DNA from 3 places in the Clostridium sp. CTA-19 genome. Region 1 is predicted to be linked to each of the others. Evidence: riboswitches for the same ligand, from Rfam matches in the RefSeq annotation. Region 1 holds a riboswitch; each other region holds the start of a gene.
What was found. A riboswitch is a leader RNA that binds a small molecule or an ion and turns the genes downstream of it on or off. The one in region 1 is predicted to bind magnesium.

Region 1 (5,178 bases):
CACTGTATATAAGAAGTGGAATAGACATGAAGTGGTTTGGAATATTAGCGGCATTTATGCAAATTGCTACGTTTATAGCAATTAGAGCACATGTAGTGAAAAAACGTATAGGAAGAAACAAGACTTATATTGTAGCTTTAATATTAATCATTATAGCTAATACAATGTTGATAGTTACTAATATTTCTTATATAACAATAGTATTAATATTTATTATTGAAGGATCTTTTGCAATTACACAACCATTAACAGAAACTATAAAAAATGCCAGTATAGATTCTATTAATAGAGCTACAATATTATCAGCTTACGCAATGATAGGTAACATAGTAGCTGCAGTTTGTAATATAATAATAGGTTTTTTTGCGAAAATATCTCTAAATAGTGCTTTAATAACATGTGTAATTCTTAATTGTATTGTATTTTTAATAGGATATATTTTAATAAAAAACAGTAAAATATTAATCAAAAAGTAATTTAAATAATACTGTACTAAGTTGAAAATCATAGAACTTAGTACAGTTTTTTATAAAAATTATTCAACAAGAAAATATAACATAAAATTTAAATTTATGTTAATAAAGTTTAAATTTTATATAGATAAAAAATCCCAATTAATATATACTAAAAGTGATGTTTTAATATAAGGCATGATTGAATAAATAATAGATTAGTATTCTCGCTTATTTGTTACGAATACTTTTTTGGTAAAATACACATATAGTCCAACTATGACTTGATTTCATCTTCTTGTCTTGTGACAAATATGCTTTGAATGTTTGATATCTTATTTCTTTTCATATGCCTAATGAAATTTAAAAAATTTGCATAGGTTTAAACAATTTTAATATTAATAAATTTAAAACATCCGAGGGTAAACCTATACAATTTAGGGGGGATTTTTATGAGTAAAATTGCATTTGTTGGCGGATTGCTAATAGATGGAACAGGAAAAGATTCAATAGAAAATTCACTAGTACTTGTTGAAGACAAGAAAATCGTTTATGCTGGAGAAATGAAAACGATTGAGGATGATTATGAGAAAGTAGAGATAATTGGCAAGACTATTATGCCAGGATTAATAGATAGTCATCTTCACTTTAGTGGAAACTTAACTGATAATGATAGTGATTGGGTACTTGAGCCACCTATACAAAAAACAATAGTAGCAGTTGCTCAAGCACGTGAAGCATTGGAACACGGATTAACATCTGTAGGAGAAATTTCACGTTCAGGAATACATATTCGTAATATGATAGAGGAAGGTATAATACCAGGACCACGTGTTGTAACTACAGGATTAGGATTTTGTAGAACAGCAGGACATGGTGATTCACATAGATTACCGTTAGACTACAATAACGATTCTCATCCTTGGGCAGAACGTATCGATGGACCATGGGAACTTCGTAAGGCTATAAGAAGAAGATTACGTGAAAATCCAGATGCAATTAAGATATGGTCAACAGGTGGAGGCATATGGAGATTAGATGCTAAAGCGGATTCACACTATTGTATGGAAGAAATACAAGCTGTTGTTGATGAATGTAAAATGGTAGGATTACCAGTTTGGTCACATGCAGAAGGATATGAGGGAGCATTAAATTCTTGTAAAGCAGGAGTTTCTGCAATTATACATGGACAAGAATTAAATGAGGAATGTCTTGAGATAATGAAAGAAAAGGATATAACTTTCTGTCCAACTCTTCAATTTTTCTTTGAGTGGTTTACAGTATATGAACCACCATATAGACCAATACATGATAAATATCCAGGTGCAACAATTGCAGAAAAAGAATTAAATCGTATAATAGATAATCTTCAAAATGCAAATAAAAAAGGTATTAGAATTACAGTAGGTTCAGATTCGTTTTGTAGTAGTTTAACTCCATATGGTAAATATGCAATAACTGAAATGTATGCATTAAATAAAGCAGGTCTAACATCAATGGAAACAATAATGGCTGCTACCAAAAATGGAGCTGAAATGCTTAGAATAGATAAAGTAACAGGAACATTAGAAGAAGGAAAATTTGCTGATATTCTTGTAATAAATGGGAATCCATTAGAAGATATAAAAAATATATCCGTAGATAAAATGGACGTAATAATGAAAGAAGGAACTTTTGTTAAAGGAAAATAATTAATTATTTAAAAAGGGTATTCAAAATTTATTTTGAATATCCTTTTCTGTTATTTAGTTGTGTTTTTGATTTAATTTATTAATGAAAATTTTATTATAAATTTAGAGAAACAATAGTATGAGGAATTTATACGTTGATTCAAAAATGTAAAATTTGATTTGACATGTATTATTTAAAGGAATAATATTATATGTGGAAGAAAAATTGAATTGTTAGGTGAGGCTCCTATAAAGACACATGCTACTGCCCAGAAAAATCGAGAGATTCCAATGGGTTAGCAGGAATTATCGCAAAGGTAATTTTTAATGTAGCTGACTACAAGTCTAAGCTTTATAGTGCTAAAGCTCTACAACTAAAAGATACTAGATTTTTTAGCAAGGAGCTGGAAGGTCTTTTTTGTTGTTTTTAATGATATTTGATATCTTTTTATAAATTTTGGAGGTGATATAAATGGACAGCGACCCTTATAGTAGGTGCAATTTTACAAGTAAATATATAGGAGTAGCTTTGAATTCATTTATACACTTTTTATTCCAAGGCTTCTCTTAATTTAAAGGAGGAGTTTGATGAAACTTGAAATGGACAGAGAAGAATTAAAAAGGTTATTACTTTACGGTTCACAAAAGGGAATAGATGAAATAATAGAGGATATACATCCAGCAGACATATTAGATGTACTACATGAAATAGAGGCTGTAGATGTAATCAAAATACTTCATAGAATACCAGAATGGTTAATCGCAGAAGTCATAGACGAAGAAGATGATGAAGAAAAATATGCACTTTTGGTGAATTTTTCCGAGAAAAAGCAAAAAAATATATTAAAAGAAATGTCATCTGATGAAATCGCAGACTTGCTAGGTAGCTTAGATGAAATTGAATCTAAGAGAATTTTAGATAACATGCCAGTTGAAGAAGCTGAAGATGTTAAACAATTGCTTACTTATGCGCCAGATACAGCTGGTGGTATAATGGCAACAGAATATATTTCAATTAAAGAAAATATGACTGTGAAAGAAACATTAAAATATCTTCAAAAAGTTGCTCCAAATGCAGAAAGTGCATATTATCTGTATGTTGTAGATGAAGATGAAAAGTTAAAGGGTGTTGTATCATTAAGAGAAATAGTTGTAAGTCCTTTTGATACAATAATTATTGATGTTTTAAATAGCAACGTTATAAGTGTTCATCATGACATGGACCAGGAAGAAGTTGCACATAGATTTGAAAAATATGGGTTTTTAACAATGCCTGTTATAAATGATGAAGAGCAGATGTTAGGTATTGTAACCGTTGATGATATAATAGATGTTTTAAGAGATGAAACAACTGAGGATATACATCGTCTAGGTGGAGTAGGTGAAAGCGAAAAGGTTAATGGAACACTTTTTGAATCTGTAAGAAGTAGGCTCCCATGGTTATTTGTTAATTTACTTACTGCTATGTTAGCTTCAGCAACAGTAAGTATGTTTGAAGGAACTATAAGTAAAGTTGTTATATTAGCTACATTTATGCCAATAGTTGCAGGAATGGGTGGAAATGCAGGAACGCAGACATTAACAATAGTTGTTAGAGGATTAGCCTTAGGGGAATTAAATTTTGAAAATGCTAAAAAGATTTTCTTTAAAGAAATAGGTGTAGGTTTAACTAATGGACTTTCAGTTGGGATATGTATTTCTATAATAGGTGGATTATGGTCTGGAAAACCTGTATTTGGATTAGTTATTGGACTGGCTATGATTTTAAATATGACAGTAGCTACGACAGCAGGATTTTTAGTTCCATTGACACTTAAAAAATTAAAAATAGATCCAGCATTAGCATCAGCAGTTTTTGTAACAACAGCTACTGATGTTTTAGGATTTTTCTTTTTCTTAGGATTAGCAACAGTATTTATACAATATTTAATATAAGAGAAAAGAAGCTCTTTAATTATTTTGAGCTTCTTTTCTCTTATATTTTTTTATCAGAAAAATTAGGAAAACCAATTGACACAGCGGTATAACAATTAATTTTAGATTTAATAAAAATAGTATAGCCTACTTTATCACATAAAGATTTTACTAGATAAAGTCCAAGACCAGTAGATTTAGTATTAACTCTTCCATTATTTCCTGTAAAGCCTTTATTAAAAACCCTTGAAAGGTCTTCTTGTTTAATACCTATGCCATTATCATATATTGTAAGAATAAGATTATTATTTTCTATATGGCATCTTATTAAGATACATCCATTGTAATTAACATACTTTATAGAGTTACTTATTAATTGATCAATTACAAAAAATAGCCATTTTTCATCAGTTAATATGTAATAATCTAAATTGATAAGTTTCAATTTAAGCTTTTTTGATATGAAATACTTAGCATGTTTACTTATAACCTTTTCTATTATTTTTTTTACATTAACATTTGATATTATAAAATCTTTATCAAAATCATCTAATCTGGTTAAATAAAGTAATTTATTTAAAGAATCATCTATATTTTTAACTTGAAAATCAATGTCTTTAAGAGTTGGTTCAAAGCTTAAATCCATATTTTCATCTATAATTAGTTTAATTATAGAAATAGGGATTTTTATATCATGAATCCATAATGTTATTAATTCCTCATTTTCAGTATATCCATCTATAAAAGTTTTCAAAGTATCTTCATATATCATATTTTGAGATTTAAATAAATTAAGATATAAACTCTCTTCATAAGTTTTATTTAGCTTAGATAATTCATTGAAATTTTTATTTTCTAAAGATGAATATAGTAATACTAGAAATTTTTTTCTTTTATTATATAAATACAACAAGTATAAAGAAGAAAATAAAATATTAATTATGAATATGTATGAGAATATGTTAAAGATATCTCCTGTAATAGGAGAACAAATAATAATTAAATATAAAAATACTAAAAAACTGGTGTCAAATATAAAAAAGGTTTTATTGTCTTTAATAAATTTTAAAAAGTTCATTTAACTGATTATATATCCTATGCCACGTTTTGTTTCAATAAAATTTTCTAATCCCAGTTCTTTA
Region 2 (5,178 bases), on a different contig from region 1:
TTACATTTCTAGATTTTTCACCTCTATAAAATCTTTCAAAAATATAGGCTTGATCTTCTGGTGATATTCTCTTTCCATAATTTATTATTTTTATGGAAACCATATTATTTATTTCACCAATTTCAACATCTATTTTTTTACCCTTTTGTCCATAAAAAATACTATTATTTATTATATTTTCAAAAAGTCTTATTATTAAATTCATGTCACCATCTATAAATATTTTTCCATCTGGTGCTTTAATGCTAAATGACATTTTTACTTTTTCAAGGTTTGGTATAAAACCAATCATTATCTGCTCTATTACATCTTTTATGCTTATAGGCTCTTTTTTTATGTTAATTCCTTTAAAATTTATGCTTGTATATTCAAGTAAATCTTCAACTAAATTTTTTAGCTCATCGCATTTTTTCAATATAATATCTATACAATTATCACAAGCTGTTTTATCTTTATACTGCAAATTTTTCATAATTTCCACATAGCCTATCACTGATGTTAGTGGTGTTCTTAAATCATGAGAAATATTGCTTATCATATCATTTTTAAGTTTTTCATTTTTCGCATCTTTTTTAATTAGAGCCTCAAGTTTTTTAGACATTATATTAATGTTATTAGATAACTTTCCAATCTCATCATCTGTAGTTACTGGAATTATTGTACTAAAATTACCCTCTGAAATTATAGAAATCTTTTTATTTATATCATCTATCTGTTTTATAAACTTCTTTGTGAATATATAAAAAAACATTGTAGTAACTAAAATAAACATTAGAAAAAATATAATTAATATATATGTATTTAACATAAGATTTTCATTGGCCCAATTTCCCCAATTAGTATAAGTAACATTGTATTTTATATTTAAAAATTTTAATACTAAAAAAAGAACTAAAAAAAATGATAATAAAATACTTAATAAAAATGACTTTAATATTTTAAACTGAATTCCTTTAAATAAATTAATCTTCAATTTTATATCCTACCCCCCAAACAGTTTTTACAATTTTAGGTTCCCTAGGATTTTCTTCAATTTTTTCTCTAATTCTAGCGATATGTACCATAACTGTATTGTTACCATGAAAATATTTTTCTTTCCATACTCTTTCAAAAATTTCTTCTAAAGGGAAAACTCTGTTTGGATTTTCAGCCATAAGCAATACAATTTCATATTCTGTTTTAGTTAAACTAACTTCTCTTCCATAAACTTTAACAGTAAAATTTTCTTTACTTATTTGTAATCCATTAATTTTTATCAAATCTTTTTTTACATTTTCTTTTTCATTATTATTTAGATAAATATATCTTCTAAGTTGTGCTTTAACCCTTGCCACTAGTTCTATCGTACTAAAAGGTTTTATCATATAATCATCTGCACCGGAACTGAGACCTATAACTTTATCTATCTCTGAAGATTTTGCACTTACTATTATAATTGGAATATTTTTTTTCATTCTTACCCTTCTACAAACTTCAATTCCATCAATTCCAGGCATCATTATATCAACAATTAACAAATCTATAGAATTACCCTCAATAATTTTAATTGCTTCTTCTCCATTATTGGCTTTTAAAATATCATATCCTTCATTCTTTAAATAAAAGCTAACTAAATCTAATATTTCTTTATCATCATCTACTATAAGAATTTTTTCACTACTCATAAATTACCCCTATTCTCTTTATAAATTTTTCATATTTATCAAATAAGAAAACTTAAATTAATATTTTATCAATAACTAACAGATTTTTTTAGTTAAAAGTTAAGAGTGAATAGTTAACAGTTGAGGTTATTACTATTCGTCTTGCTCCTAGTGATTCTTAACTAACTATAGTTGTGCTTATTTTTTCTTAACTGATAACAAAAATTTGATGTATAAATTTAAATTTGAGCTTGTTTCTCTATATAATTATAACATTTACACAAATTAATATAATCTTTTAATTTAGCCATTTTTATATAGAAGGTAGACTATAGTAATTTAGCAATATTGGAACAGTTTTCTCACTTTAAAATTGTTATACTTAGAAAAAAGTTTAGGAGGAAAATTTATGATAAATTATTATGGTAACTTATGTACAGAAATGTATGAGATTTTACACGAAAAAGCTCCAGAAGATGAACTAGCTTTTTATCTTTCATATGCAACATCAAAAATGAAAATTTTTGAACCTTTATGTGGTAGTGGAAGATTTTTAATACCCTTTTATGAAAGTGGATTTAATATTAAAGGACTTGACCTATCTAAAGAAATGTTAAGTAAGCTGACTGAAAAATTACCAGAAGCTCAAGTTACTAATGTATCCCTTGAAAGTTATAATCCTAAAGAACAGTTTGATTATATTTTTATATCCTCTGGTTCCGTATCTTTATTCACTGATATGAATATATGCAAATCTATTCTACAAAAGATATATACATTACTGAAAAAAGGTGGCAAATTTGTATTTGCTGTTGATACAGTAGCCAATAAAGGCCAGAATGAAGATGAATATAAAATTATTGAAAAAGTCAAAACAAGAAATGGACTTGATTTGGTGTTAAAAACTAAAAATATTTATAACCCAACAAATAAAATTCTCTATTCTCCTAGTATTTATGAATTAAGAGATAAGGAAAAAATTATTAAAGCTGAATCAATGGATTTTCAAATAAGATTATATGAATTAGGAGAATTGGAAGAGATTTTATATAAAATAGGTTTTAGTGAAATAAAAGTATATTCTTCTTTTTCTAAAAAAATAGCAAAAGATAATAACGCTGAAATGTTTTTATATGAATGCCAAGTATAACAATAAAAAGGAAGCATTAGATATGTGCTTCCTTTTTATTGTCAGTTTAAAATACTAAATACAACTATAGTTAGTTAAAAGTTATAAATAAAACTTAAAATCAATTTCTTAAAATATTTTTTAATTTTTTCTGAACAAATTTCGACTTTATTCGAGCTTGTTCTTTGTGTGTTTTGCTATAATTAAAACATTTACATAGTCCAATATAATTTCTTCATATAATCATTTTTATTAATTTGTTTAAAAAAAATTCAATTGACATATTCAACAAACATAGCTATACTTTTCATGTAAATGAATATCGCCTCGGTAGGGGAGGTTACTACAAGGATACGGGTTGCTGCCGTAAAAGGATGGAAACATTCTGAACTGGTTAGCAGGTTTTGCCGAACAAAGAAGGCTTAACTTAACGCAACTTCATCGCCTTGCAGAGCCAAAACTTGAACGAGAATGTATTGTTATATGCCTTCGTCACGTTCAAGTTGACGAAGTTTTTTTACGTTATTTTAAAAATATTGGAGGTGAAAAAGAATGGAAGTAGACGGTAGTAGTTTAGACGGTGAAGATACGCATATTTATGACAAAAATTTAATATATTATTTAGTCACATCCAGTCTTTTAAACTGATTATAATGTGACTCCATCTTATAAAAATTCACGTTTAAAATAAATGCAATTAATAGAATCATATCTATACCATCTTCACTGTTTCTTTACTAATATCAATTCACAAGTATTATAAATAAAAAAATAGTAAAACTATATATAGAAATAATAAATTAGGGTTTTTAAAAATGCACTTATTAACCTTTAGTTGTTTATTGTCTTTTTTAAGAATTCGGAGGTGTGAATTATGATAAAAAAAAGAAAAGTGAACACTCAAAGCAAAGCAAATTATTCTACAAATAAACTTTTTAATTTTAGCAAAATGGATTTAGATAAAGTTTATAAAGAGTTGAATACAGAAGTTAATGGACTATCCAAAGAAGAGGTAGAAAAAAGAGCTGAAATATATGGACTAAATGAACTTGCCCATGAAAAACCATCACCATGGTATATTCAATTACTTAAAGCCTTTATCAATCCTTTTATTTTAGTTTTAATAGCACTTGCTATAGTGTCCTTAATCACAGATGTTATATTAGTCTCTCCAGCAGAGAAAAACTTTACAACTGTAGCTGTTATAACAATAATGGTAACGCTAAGTGGTCTTTTACAATTTTTTCAAGAATTTAAATCAGGAAAAGCTGCACAGCAGTTAAAAGCATTAGTTAAAACAACTGCTGCTATATGTAGAAAAGAATCTGGGGTTAAAGAAATAAACATGGCAGACATTGTACCGGGAGATATAGTATATCTTGCCGCTGGAGACATGATTCCTGCTGATGTAAGAATAATAAGTAGTAAGGATTTATTCATTAGCCAATCTTCCTTAACTGGTGAATCAGAGCCAGTAGAAAAATATTCAACATTAAAAAATGACACTAAAGATTTAACTGTCACAGATCTTGATAATATATGTTTATTAGGTACTAATATAATAAGTGGAAGTGCTACAGCTGTGGTTATAGCTACTGGAAATAACACTTATTTAGGTTCAATGGCATTAACTTTAGTTGGCACTAAAACTCAAACTAGTTTTGAAAAAGGAGTAAACAGTGTAAGCGCACTACTTATAAAATTTATGCTTATAATGGTTCCTGTAGTATTTTTAATAAATGGAATTACAAAAGGTGACTGGTTAGAAGCACTAATTTTTGCAATATCAATTGCTGTAGGTCTTACTCCTGAGATGCTACCAATGATTGTAACAACAAACCTTGCAAAAGGTGCTGTTGTAATGGCAAAGCATAAAACTGTAGTTAAAAAACTTGATGCAATACAAAACTTCGGTGCAATGGACGTATTATGTACTGATAAAACAGGTACTTTAACTTGCGATAAAATAGTTGTTGAAAGACACTTAAATATCCACGGTGAAGAAGATTTAAGAGTTTTAAGACATGGATATCTAAACAGTTTTTATCAAACAGGCTTACGTAATTTAATGGATGTTGCAATTTTAGAACATGGAGTAACCAATGGTTTTGATAAGCTTGAAAAAGATTATATAAAAGTAGATGAAATTCCCTTTGATTTTTCTAGAAGAAGAATGTCTGTAGTATTAAAAAATCATGAAGGAAAAAGACAACTTATAACAAAGGGTGCTGTTGAGGAAATGCTTGAAAGTTGCTCTTATGCAGAATACAAAGGAAATGTTGTAGAACTTACTGATAAAATTAAAACCAAAGTTCTTAACATGGTAGAAAAACTAAATAATGACGGTATGAGAGTTATTGCAGTTGCACAAAAAAATAATATTCCAGATGAGAATAATTTCAGTGT
Region 3 (5,178 bases), on a different contig from region 1:
TTCGTCATTACCTGACGACTTTTACTATTTTACTAGCTTTTAACTTTTTTGTCAACACTTTTTTTAAAACTTTTTTCAAAATTTTTAAGTGTCTTTTAAAGTTTAAATCCTTATCGCTTGAGCTACTTACTTGTTTGCCTCAGCGACAAGATTTATTATATATTTTTTAATCCTATTTATTTTTTGTTAAAATTACTATTACTTGTATTTATTTTTCATTTACTTATTTTACTTTACATATGCTCTATTATTCATTTATCGACACTCCTGGTACAGTATTCATAAAAAATAACTGTTTTTATAAAAAATACCTTTTTTATTTTAAATATTCATTACTTTCTCACTATTTTCTATGATTAAAGTATTAAAAAAAGCCATTTAACAATAGGATAAAATACTATTGTTAAATGACCTATATACCTTTAGATTCCTAGTAACAAAGTAGCCACTCCAAAATAAATAATTAATGATAATGCATCTACTATTGTTGTTATTAATGGACTAGCCATTATAGCTGGATCTAATTTTAATTTTTTTGCTACTATTGGTAATACACAACCTACTACCTTTGCTATAACAATAGTAAAAAATAATGTTATACTAACTGTTGCTGAAATAGCTAACCCAACCTTTTGTAAATAATATATTCTAAAGAAGTTAACAATGGATAAAATTACACCAACTATTAAACTAACTCTAATTTCTTTCCAAATTACTTTTAAAACGTCTCCCATTTCTATTTGACCTAATGCTAAACCTCTTATTATAAGTGTGGATGATTGAGAACCTGCATTTCCACCTGTATCCATAAGCATAGGGATAAATGCTGCTAAAATTACAACTGATTGCAATACATCATCATATTTTTGTATTATAGCTCCTGTAAATGTAGCTGAAATCATAAGAATTAACAGCCATATAATTCTATTTTTTGCTAGTTTAAAAACACCAGTTTCTAAATATTCTTCTTCTGATGGCTCCATAGCTGCCATTTTTTGAATATCTTCTGTATTCTCCTGTTCTATTATGTCAACTATATCATCTATCGTAATTATTCCTACTAATCTTTTTTCGTTATCTACTACTGGCATTGCTGTAAAGTCATATTTTTTAAACTTATCAGCAACATCTTCCTGATCCTCTAGCGTATTGCAATAAATCACATTGCTTTTCATAATGTCTTCTATTTGCGTATAGTCATCATTCAATATCAACTGTCTAATAGATAAAACACCTTGTAACTTTCTATCTTTATCAATTATATAACAAGTATCTATAGTTTCTTTATCTATTCCATTTTTCTTTATATGTGATATAGCCTCTTCTACTGTCATCTTTTTCTTTAGACTCATATACTCTATGGTCATTATACTTCCTGCTGAATTTTCAGGATAATTTAAAAAGGAATTAATTTGTTTTCTCTTTCCTTCTTTAGTGTTTTTTAAAACCCTACTTACAACATTTGAAGGCAGTTCTTCTAAAATATCTATAGTATCATCTAAAAAAATCCTATCCATTATAATTCTAAGTTCATCATCGTTTATTGCTTCTATAATATAATGAATATCCTCTTTATTCATATAAGAAAATACTTCTGCTGCTAAATCTTTAGATAAAATTCTAAATGCTATTAGCATAGTTTCACTATCTAACTCTTCTAATAATTGTGCTATATCTGCTGGATTTTCATTCTGTAATAAATGTTTCGCTTCAACAAATTTATTTTTTCTTATTAGCTCTACTATTTTTTTGAATTCCATTTGCAATACCTCCTATTTAGGTACTGCTATTCACACTATTTACCTATATATTATAAACTTTTAAATAGTATATTATAATTGTTTATATATTTATTAGTAACTGCATGAATAGCAGCCATTACCAATTTGCCTATAATAAAACTACTGGCTCCATCATCCATGGCAGTCACCTCCTAAAATTTATTTTTAAAACAAAATAAAAATCCCTCAACCTATTAAGTAGAGAGATTTAAAATCAAAATAAAGCTATATTTAAAATTCTAAAATCTAATTTTCCTTAATACGTTGAGTTTTAGCTCTGTAAGACGTAGAGTTCTTCTCAGCCACATTAGATAAAACCTTAATTCGATAGTATCTGCTAACCCATTGGCGTCTCTGGACATTTCTGGGCAGTGGCGTATTTTCATACAGTAACCTCACCTAACAAGATAATTAATTTTTAATTTTGTTATATAATTTAATGATACTATTATCAATAACTAAAGTAAACCCTTACCTATTGTTTTTGTAGAAGATTTTATGATCTTGCCATTTTCCATTTATATATAGATAATTTTTACTTACACCAAGTTCCTCAAAACCACATGCCTTTAATACACCTTGCGATTTTTCATTTGTTATCATTGTACTTGCTTCAATTCTATGTAATCCTAGTTCTTTAAAAGCAAATCCAATAGCAAGCCTTACAGCCTCTTTCATATAACCCTTTCCTTGGTATTCTTCATCAATTGAATATCCTATAAATGCATTTTTAAAAACACCCATAACAATATTGTTAATTCTTATTCTTCCTATAAATTTATTTTTTAGATATATTCCAAAATGAGCTGATTCGCCTTTTATAAATTGTTTGTAACTTTCTATCAAACTTTGTTTTTGACTTTCTATAGTGTAGAATCCCTCATCTCTATATGGTTCAAAAGGCGTTAAAAACTTCCTATTCCTTATATAATAATTTAATAAATCATTACTTTCTTGTGGAGTTAATACCTTTAATTTTATATTTACACCTTTTAAATTTGTTCCTAAATTAATATAATGAGATTTATACATACTTTCTGTTATACCAAATAAAAGTTCATATTCATACTTATTACAATTATTTATAATATTATCTTGTAATATTCCTTCAAGTTCAAAACCTATATTTGTAAATGCATTAGTATCTAGTTCTTCACTACATAAGACATTTACCTTATTTACCTTATGATTATTAAATAAGATGTTTAACATAATCTTTAAAGTATCTAACATATACTCATAGCTATTATTTTCTTTATAAAATTTTAGCCTAAACAAACAATTTTTATTAACTTCATCAATTTCAATTATATATATTCTGCCAATTGTTATTCCTAATCTATCTTTTATTGTATATTCTTTATTTCTACCTTTTGCTACAACCAAATCAACTAAAGCACTTTTATTCATCATAAATCCCTACCTCAAACTAAAGTTTTTGTATTTCTATAAGTCAAAATCAAGAATGCTATGGAAATTACTAAACTAATTGGTATTAAATAAAATGCTTTTTCAGTACCTATAACATCACTAAGATTTCCTATAAATTTATTTAGTAACATATTGATAGTACTTGAAGTTGTAATTATTATTCCAGACATATATATAGCATTTTCTTTAAAGGTATTACCAATAGTACTTACCACAGTTGGAAATGTAATAGCAAAAAATAATCCTGATATACAAATTAAAAACATGCCTCTCTCACCTAGTATTAAACTGCTAGTATATAAAACTAATGCAATACTAAGAGAAATTATTACCGTTTTAAAATATCCTACTTTTTCTGCTACAAATCCACCAAGTAATCTTCCCACAGTTAATAATATAAAAAATATTGATAAATATATTGTACTCTTTTGATAATCAAATTTGTAAGTTTCTTGCAAAAAATTTACTAACCAGTTAGCTGTTGCAACTTCGGCAAACACATAAAAACCTAAACCAATAGAATAAAAATAATACATCTTATTTTTCAAAACTACTTTAATACTTCCCTTACCATCTTTTTTAACAGCTTTATAATCTACATTAGGCTCTGGTATTTGTATAAATAAAAATATTATAAATGCCAATAGAAATAAAACACCTATAAAAATATAAATGCTTCTCCAGTTAAATCCTCTAGCTAAAAAAGCCCCTGTTCCTGCTTGTGTTAATGTAGACCCTACACCATAACAAAAATGAGTTAAGTTCATAGCTACTGCTTGAAATCCTATGGCTAGCATTGGAACTAACGTATTTATTGATATACATATCAATGCAATTCCAACATTCAATATAAATATGCATATCAATAGCATTTTATACCCACTAGACACATAAAACAAAAATGCTGACAAAACTACTACTAAAAATCCTAATCCATAAGTTCGTTTTTGTCCTATTTTTTCGCATAATATTCCACCTAAGTAAGTAAATAAAACATAACCTATACTACCTATTAAAAATATATCACCTATATTAGAATTTGTTATCGAAAAACTTTGTTTAAATGCTGGCACTAGTACCCCTTTTACATTATCCGCAACAGCAACAAAAAGCATAGTGATAAATATAAATATTAAGGTAGATATGTTCTTTTTCTTTTTCAAAAAATCACCACCTTCAAATACTAATTATATATTATAACCTATTTAGATTGAATAGCTAAATATAGGTTAAAATACATAATATATTTATTAAGCAAATATTATATATTATTTTTAAATAACAAATAATAAATTATCCTTTAAATTTTCATTTTATAGTAATATAATCTTATAGAAAATTTTAAATAGAAAGGTTGATCTTAGTGAACAAATCTAATATATCTAAATTAAAATTATTTTTAGTAGGCTTAGAAAACAGATATGCTGAAAATTTATCTATCTTCAAAGATATTAATGTAGTTTATAGTACTGGGCTTAAAACTTTTAAAGGTGTTGCAAAAATAGATAATAATTTATTAAAATATAACTTCAATGGGGTTACTAATGAAATTTCTATCTCCGAACTCTTTAATACAATTACAAAAGAAGCTGAAAGGTATGATAGCCTTTCTCTTATTTATAGTGAGCGTGGTGAAATTATTTCTATAACTGCTGATAATAAGAACGTATCAATGAAAAATACACAAATAAAAGATATTGAATCTAATGAGAAATCTAAAAAAGATGATTTTCCTGGAAATACTTCTACCTTATTAAACAGAGATTACTATATAAAAGTAGGAAAAGCAGATGCCCTACTTAAAGAAATTAACATAATGACTAAAGATGGTAAAATTAAAAATGATAAGGTAAGAAAATATAATCAAATAGACCATTATGTTGAACTTTTAAGTGAGATATTAGATGATTTACCTAGAAACAAAACTATAAACATTTTAGACTGTGGTTGTGGTAAATCTTATCTT

Region 2: another riboswitch for magnesium. It lies ahead of mgtA (magnesium-translocating P-type ATPase); the one in region 1 lies ahead of mgtE (magnesium transporter).
Region 3: another riboswitch for magnesium. It lies ahead of mgtE (magnesium transporter); the one in region 1 lies ahead of mgtE (magnesium transporter).

The regions. Positions count from the first base shown of each region.
Region 1 covers NZ_BAAABH010000007.1:57,138-62,315, forward strand. Annotated here, with positions in the region: gene ACYUE0_RS05630 (MFS transporter) at 1-476, shown strand, start outside; gene ACYUE0_RS05635 (metal-dependent hydrolase family protein) at 905-2,143, shown strand; M-box (ykoK) riboswitch at 2,346-2,508, shown strand; gene mgtE (magnesium transporter) at 2,711-4,057, shown strand; gene ACYUE0_RS05645 (ATP-binding protein) at 4,098-4,790, opposite strand; gene ACYUE0_RS05650 (response regulator transcription factor) at 5,115-5,178, opposite strand, start outside.
Region 2 covers NZ_BAAABH010000045.1:4,941-10,118, forward strand. Annotated here, with positions in the region: gene ACYUE0_RS16435 (sensor histidine kinase) at 1-973, opposite strand, end outside; gene ACYUE0_RS16440 (response regulator transcription factor) at 963-1,664, opposite strand; gene ACYUE0_RS16445 (class I SAM-dependent methyltransferase) at 2,053-2,793, shown strand; M-box (ykoK) riboswitch at 3,092-3,252, shown strand; gene mgtA (magnesium-translocating P-type ATPase) at 3,647-5,178, shown strand, end outside.
Region 3 covers NZ_BAAABH010000052.1:9,808-14,985, reverse strand. Annotated here, with positions in the region: gene mgtE (magnesium transporter) at 423-1,760, opposite strand; M-box (ykoK) riboswitch at 2,030-2,195, opposite strand; gene ACYUE0_RS17025 (GNAT family N-acetyltransferase) at 2,253-3,191, opposite strand; gene ACYUE0_RS17020 (MFS transporter) at 3,206-4,375, opposite strand; gene ACYUE0_RS17015 (class I SAM-dependent methyltransferase) at 4,576-5,178, shown strand, end outside.